Regions from separate parts of the Ruegeria sp. ABF4_144 genome, predicted to be linked through region 1. Evidence: riboswitches for the same ligand, from Rfam matches in the RefSeq annotation. Region 1 holds a riboswitch; the other holds the start of a gene.

Region 1 (3,412 bases):
TCTGCGCCAAAGCGGCTTGTGCGGCGACCTCTCCACCGGTATCGCACAGATGCGCCAAGCGGCGCAGAGTCGAGACGGGCAGTGTGGAATAGTCATCCAACCGCGTGTCTTCACGACCATCTGCGGGCAGTACTGCCAGCGCAATGCCCTTGGTCTGCGCCAACGCCAGAACCTGCTGCAACCCGTACGACCAGTAAGGCACGCCGCCGATCAGGCGGATCAGGATGCCTTTTGCGCCCTCCAGCGTCTGTTCGACATAGGTGTCAACGGACAGAGGATGTTTCAGCGCGGTCAGATTGGCCAGCCGCATCGTGGGCATCCGCCCCTCGGGGCCGCCACCGCGATGCCAGCCTGCCGCGAAAGCGCCAAGGTCGCTGTCAGAAAAGGACAGCACCACCAGATCCGCCGGGCTCTGGCCCAGATCGGTCGGGGTTTCGGTTTCTTCTAACCCGTGGCTTTCGCGGAAGACGACGTGCATGGCTTACTCGGCGGCCTCGGTCAGGCCCACGAGGATATCGCGGATAGCTGCCTCTTTGATGTCGTCATGCTCGGCGATGACCACCAGACGCGAGCGGCGCTCTTCACCGGGCTCCCACGGACGGTCATACTGGTGACGCACGCGGGCACCAACAGCCTGCACCAGCAGACGCATCGGTTTGCCTTCAACGGCGGCATAGCCTTTGACGCGCAGGATGTTCAGCTCATTGGCCAAGCGTTCGATTTTGGCGACCAGATCGGCGGGGTCGGTCTGTTCCGGCAGTTCGACGATGATGCTTTCGAAATCGTCATGCTCGTGATCATGGTGGCCGTCATGATGCGACGGACGGGCGTCCATGTCGTCTTCGGCGGCGGCTTCCAGACCCAGCACAACGCGCACGTCCACCGCACCTTCGGCCACTTCAACCACGGGCAGCGGGCGTGGAGCCTCGGCTGCAATGATCGCCTTCGCTTTGGCAACGCCTTCAGAACCCGCCAGATCAGGCTTGGTCAGCAGGATGATATCAGCGCAAGAGATCTGATCCTCGAACACCTCGGACAAGGGCGTTTCGTGGTCGATCGAGTCATCGGCCAGACGCTGGGCGTCCACGGCTTCAACGTTCGGAGCAAAACGACCAGCGGCGACGGCTTCGGCATCGGCCAAAGCGATTACGCCATCGACAGTGATCTTGGACCGGATATCGGGCCAGTCGAACGCCTTCAGCAGCGGTTTGGGCAGGGCGAGACCGGATGTTTCGATGAGGATGTGATCGGGGCGTGGCTCTAGCGCCATCAGCGCCTCGATAGTGGGGATGAAGTCATCGGCAACAGTGCAGCAGATGCAGCCATTGGCCAGTTCCATAATGTTTTCCGCTGGGCAATCCGGGATGGCGCAGGATTTCAGGATATCGCCATCGACACCGACATCGCCGAACTCGTTGACGACCACGGCCAGACGCTTGCCCTGGGGATTCTGCATCAGATGCTTGACCAGCGTAGTCTTTCCCGAGCCCAAAAAGCCGGTGATCACAGTAACAGGGAGTTTTTCGAGGTTTGACATTTTAAGCTCCAATCGGGGGAATACGGGCCGCACAGTTCTTGCGGAAATGCTCTGGGCGCTCACGCCATTTGACCAAGCCATCTTCGGTGGCCAGATACTTGGTCACACCTTCGATGATGGTTTCGACGTGGTCGGTTTCATTCAGGTTTTCGTACACGAAGGTCCAGCGCGAGGGCCCGCCGCGTAAAACGATCGAACAGCCCTGGTCACAGTTTGAAAGGCACTCAACTGGTTTCAGTTCGATGCCTTCGGGCAAACCAGCGTCTTCCAATGCTTTGTGCAGCAAGGTGCCCGGTCGCTGCGAGTCATCCTCGACAGGCACGCCACGACGGCAAGTGGTACAAACCAGCAATTCCACTGGTGTGGTCTCAGTCATGTCTCTCATCCCCCCAAAACCTATTCGTGGGGGACGGGGTTTCATGCGGGCCACGTATTCCGACATGGACCCGACACCGGAACACCCCGCCCGGTTACAACTTCGGGTGCTGGCAGGTCTCCCGGCTTGCGGATGTCAGAGGCTGAGCTCTGGCAGGTGTCCCGCCTTCCCGGCCTTTTGGGCCAGTGGCTTTGGGCACCTTCTCCGGTCACGGTCGCGGGGGCGGCTGCGTTTGACGGAAGTTCCGCTGACGCATTCCCTTTTCATCCATCCGGGGATGGACACCAACGCAAGCGACATGCGGCACGGGCAGGGGCCTTGTCAAGCGCGAGACGGGGGCAGAAACCTCTTGGAATGGAAAAGCGACCAGCTTGGGTCAATCCGCGGCATCTGTTGCCAGCCGATCCCGCAACCACGCGCAGAACAAACCCGCCGCCGCTGTGGTCTGGGTCGCCCGTTCGGCGCTGACCAGATAGTGCGACTGGGCAAAGGGAATCGCGGCGCCTGCTATCGCAATCGGTGCACCTTGCCGGATTGCGTTTTTGGCGAACCGTTCCAGGATCGTTGCATACCCCGCGCCGGCCATCACAAGTTGCAGAGCCGCGACCGTCGTATCCACCGAATGCTGGGGCGGTTGGTCGGGAGGCGCAATGCCGTTGGCCTGAAAATACCGCGCCCAGTTGTCCTCGTACCCAAGGATATGAACCAGCGGCCCTTTGTTCAGTTTCGGGGAGCCGTCCCCGGCTCGGCAGACCGGAACCAGCTTTTCATCGGTGAGTTTTTCGGATCGCACCCCGGGCCAGTCGCCATAGCCAAGCCGGATTTCCACATCCACATCGCCGGGTGTTCCGCTGTCGTTCCAGATGTGCGAGACCAGACGGATAGGAATGTCCGGGTGTTGTGCGGTAAAGTCCGGTAGTTCAGCGGCCACCCAATAGGCTGCCGTCGAAATCGCGGCCCGGATTGTCAGGGTCTGGTGCGAGGCTGGGCCAAACAGGCTGTTGGTGGACAGGGCGATATCGGCCAGCGCGCGTCGCACAGTCAGAGAATAGGATTGCCCCAGCTCTGTCAGCTCCAACCGCCGCGCGTTCCGCGTGAACAGCTTTTGCCCCAGCTCGGCCTCAAGTGACCGAATATGCAGTGATACCGCCGTCTGAGTCAGGCCAAGTTCCCGCGCGGTTGTGGTGAAATTCAGATGGCGTGCGGCGGATTCAAAGCTACGTAGCCAGGCGGGGTTTGGAAGTCGGTCCATCTATCACCAAAATATTTTGCCGATAATGCGTGTTATTATTCATTTACGCTTTGGGCATGCAATAGCGATACTTTGCGCAAACAGCGACCTTCGGGAGGGTAATATGAAAGTCGGATTTATCGGTCTGGGCAATGTTGGCGGCAAGCTGTCGGGATCGCTTCTGCGCAACGGGATTGACCTGACGGTCCATGACCTCAACCCCGATCTGGTGGCCGAATTTGTAGCCCAAGGTGCCAGAGCAGCGGAA
Region 2 (3,412 bases), 2.4 Mb from region 1:
CAACGGCCTCCCACGAGGTGCGGCCCCAGCTGGTGTCCATGTCGTGGGTGACGTTCTCGCCACCGGCGGCTGCGATCATCGCATCGGGGATGGCGAACTTACCAGCGGTGAAGGGCGCATCCGCCGGGCCGTCCAGCAGGAAGACACGGGGTTTGGCCAGATCGGCAGTCTGCGCTTCGATCGCTGCCAGCTCTTCTTTCCATCCACCGACCAGTCCTTCGGCCTTGTCCTCGACATGCATGACTTTGCCCAGACGCAGAACGTCGTTGAACAGCAGGTCCATGCTGGCCTCGGGGCGATCCTTGTCCAGATGCACGCAGCTTTCCGTCAGGATCATGGTCTTAATGCCAAAGGGTTCAAGCGTGTCGGGGGTCACGTCGCCGCCGGGCTTCATGCCGTAATACCAACCCGCAAAGAACAGGTCGGGCTCAACTGCGACCAGATTTTCAACGGTCGGGTATTTCGGCGCAAGCTCGGGGATGTCGCCGCGCAGAGTGTCAAATTCAGGGCTGGTCTTGTACCAGCCGGTGATGCCGGTCAGACCCACGATCTTATCCTGCAGACCCAGGGCAAAGGCCATGTCGGTCATGTTCATGTCGTGTACGACCAGCCGTTCGGGCTGAGTCTCGAAAACCAGCGGCTCGCCGCAGTTATCAACGGTTATGCCACCTGCAGATGCGCCGCCTGCCATTGCAGTAATCACGGCCGCAGACCAGATATGTTTCATTGGGGGAGTGTCCTTGCTTTAGTTTGAAACGGGTGTTCTTCGGATATCCAGCGCCGGGATCACTCGGCCTTCGTGCTGGAAACACAGGTAGTCGACGCCGAACGTGTCACGCACATGCGCGGGCGTCAGAACCTCGGCCACAGGGCCAAAGCTGGTCAGACGTGTGGACTTCATCAACGCCACATGAGTGGCGAATTCGGGGATCATGACCAGATCGTGCACGATCATCACCACCGTGATGCCAAGCTCGGCCACAAGCGACAGCATCCGCCCCTTGGCGTCCGGGTCCAGATGGTTGGTGGGTTCGTCTAGAAACAACAGCGATGGGTTCTGCGCCAGCGCCCGGGCGATATGGGCCCGCTGACGTTCGCCGCCGGACAGCAGAGCCATTCGTTTATCCGCCAGTGCGATCAGCCCGGTCAGGTCCAGTATCCGGTCAAGCTCAACCGCGTGGGCTTCGGCGGATCTGTCGGACCGGATCGGAATCTGACCCAACGCAACATAGTCGCGCAACGTCAAACGGCCATCCGGATTTTCCTGTTGGCTGACGACGGCAATCATGCGGGCGCGCTCTGATGCCGACATCTGTTTTACGCTGCGCCGGTCAACCAGTACGTCGCCAAGAACCAGCTCGGCCGCGCCGCACAGCAGGTTCAAAAGCGTTGTTTTCCCGGCTCCGTTCGGCCCGGCGATGGCCAATATCGCGCCCTTGTCCAGTTCAAACGAAGCGCCCTGCAGCAGGACATCGCCATTCAGCGCGTAGTATTCCAGATCACGCGCGACCAGAAACGCAGAGTCCGTCATGGGTGCTCCTCCACGGTTAGTCTGGGTAAACGGGCCAGGGTTTTTTCGAACAAGGCGCGCGGACGGTCAGTGGCGTTGGTCCAGCCGTCGCTGCTGTCGTGGAATTGCCTGGCAAATTGGGCCAGAGCGTCAACATCTTGCGACGAGCTGATGTCACCAAACAGGTATTGCGCCTTGCCGGCAGCTTGGAATCCAACGGTTGTTGGTCGGCCGCAGCCCGCCATGCAGGAAACCATGCGCAAGGCAAAACCGGATGGAAGCCGGTTCGTCAGCGCTTTTCGGATCGCATTCGCGGCATCTGTGCCTTTGCAGGTTTCGCAAATCAGCAGGAAATGATTGGGATTGTTTGCCATTGCTCGCTCCGTCTATTGCCGGGGCGAGGTGGTTGCAATGTAATAACGTAACGCAGTCGTCACTTTTCCTCCTTCCGGGACACCCCGCCCCGGGTTGGTTGATCGTTTGATGGCAGGTCTCCTGACTTGCGGGTCTGTGCTTGGCCATCCTTCCCGGCCTTTGGGGCCAGTGGGTATATGGCGTCGCTCACCGCTTACAGTTGCGGGGGCAGTCACGGAGTTGGCGCCGTTTGGCGGACCTCACCGTATTCCCTTTTCATCCCCAATTGGGGGAACCATCACCAGATTGACTGCCCGAGATCATCCAGTGCGTCAATATGAAAGTTTTGTTGAGTTCGTTTGTTGCCGGCCGGAACCCAAGCAACAAGGGACGACAGTGTTTGCAAAAAACCCACTGGAATGATCTCGGCAGGGCGATAGAGTCTGTTCATGCGATATTGGGTTCATCTTGCGACGATTTTGACGCTGGTCTTGTGCGGTTCTTTCGCGCTGGCCGCGCCAGGCTCTGCGTTGGACTGGTCTGATTTACAGGACCCGTCTGCTCAGAACTTTGACGATCCGTATCGCGATCTCAGCCCTGAACAGTTCGATGATTTGCTTTTTGTCGTGCGCCTGCGCGGAAGGCTGCATCAGGACGCAGGCAGCCCTGATGAGCGGCGAAAGTGGCAGGAACTGTTAGTCGAAACCGAAGAGGCGTTGGCCGCAGACGGCATCGATGTCGATTGGCTGCTGGATCAGCGGCACACCGTGGCCCAAAGCCGGGATCACGCTGGTGCTGCCGGCAATCCAGAATTCGACGGTCAGACCGTGACGCTGGCGGGGTTTGCCATTCCGGGGCCGCCCGATGCTGAAGGGCACGCGATCGCTTATCTGGTGCCTCAGCGCGGGATGTGCAGCCATCTGCCGCCGCCGCCGCCCAATCAGATGATCCGGGTGCAGTTGAATGGTAACTGGACACCCCGCTATGTCCACGAGCCCGTCCGGCTGACCGGAAAGCTGACCATCGATCCGTCAGAGCAGGACATGATGGTGGTGGACGGGTTCATGCCCATGCGCGCGACGTTCCGGCTGGAGGCTGACAGTGTCGAAACCCTTGAAACACAGGGGGACCGGCTGGAGTGGACGCAGAGCATTGCTGACCGCCTCCGTGCGGCGGGCCAGCGCAAAACCGGTGGGGCGAAGACGTCTGAATGACATGATTGCCGGATCGTGAAACCCCGAATTGCCCCGCAGATCCTTTTCTGAATGGAAAAAACCATCTTTGGTGATTTGACAAAGCGCTGACTCAGGGTACCCTGAATCTCATTATTTAAGTGTATGAGTGACATCTGTTTGAGCCTCTTCAGAGGCACTGGGTGATTAGATGAAACGCATTGACCTAGCAGAAGGTGCGTCCCGCGAATGGGACGTGGTGCTTGTTGGCAGCAGCTTTGCATCGATGTTTTTCGCCCATGCCCTGCCGCAGGATCTGGACATTCTCATCGTCGAAAAAGGCGGATTTCGACCGCATGCGGCGCAGCTTAGTGAT

Evidence for each region. Region 1 has a riboswitch for cobalamin ahead of ACXAGD_RS04785 (DUF1636 family protein). Riboswitches for the same ligand answer to the same signal wherever they lie in the genome.
Region 2: it holds a riboswitch for cobalamin, as region 1 does, so the genes downstream of both, ACXAGD_RS16435 (DUF1636 family protein) here and ACXAGD_RS04785 (DUF1636 family protein) in region 1, are expected to answer to the same signal.

The regions. Positions count from the first base shown of each region.
Region 1 is NZ_JBSWWK010000001.1:925,644-929,055, forward strand. It holds gene cobN (cobaltochelatase subunit CobN) at 1-478, opposite strand, end outside; gene cobW (cobalamin biosynthesis protein CobW) at 482-1,537, opposite strand; gene ACXAGD_RS04785 (DUF1636 family protein) at 1,539-1,913, opposite strand; cobalamin riboswitch at 2,008-2,217, opposite strand; gene ACXAGD_RS04790 (LysR substrate-binding domain-containing protein) at 2,290-3,165, opposite strand; gene ACXAGD_RS04795 (NAD(P)-dependent oxidoreductase) at 3,269-3,412, shown strand, end outside.
Region 2 is NZ_JBSWWK010000001.1:3,283,472-3,286,883, reverse strand. It holds gene ACXAGD_RS16445 (ABC transporter substrate-binding protein) at 1-727, opposite strand, end outside; gene ACXAGD_RS16440 (ABC transporter ATP-binding protein) at 746-1,531, opposite strand; gene ACXAGD_RS16435 (DUF1636 family protein) at 1,528-1,884, opposite strand; cobalamin riboswitch at 1,979-2,179, opposite strand; gene ACXAGD_RS16430 (DUF3299 domain-containing protein) at 2,314-3,078, shown strand; gene ACXAGD_RS16425 (GMC oxidoreductase) at 3,248-3,412, shown strand, end outside.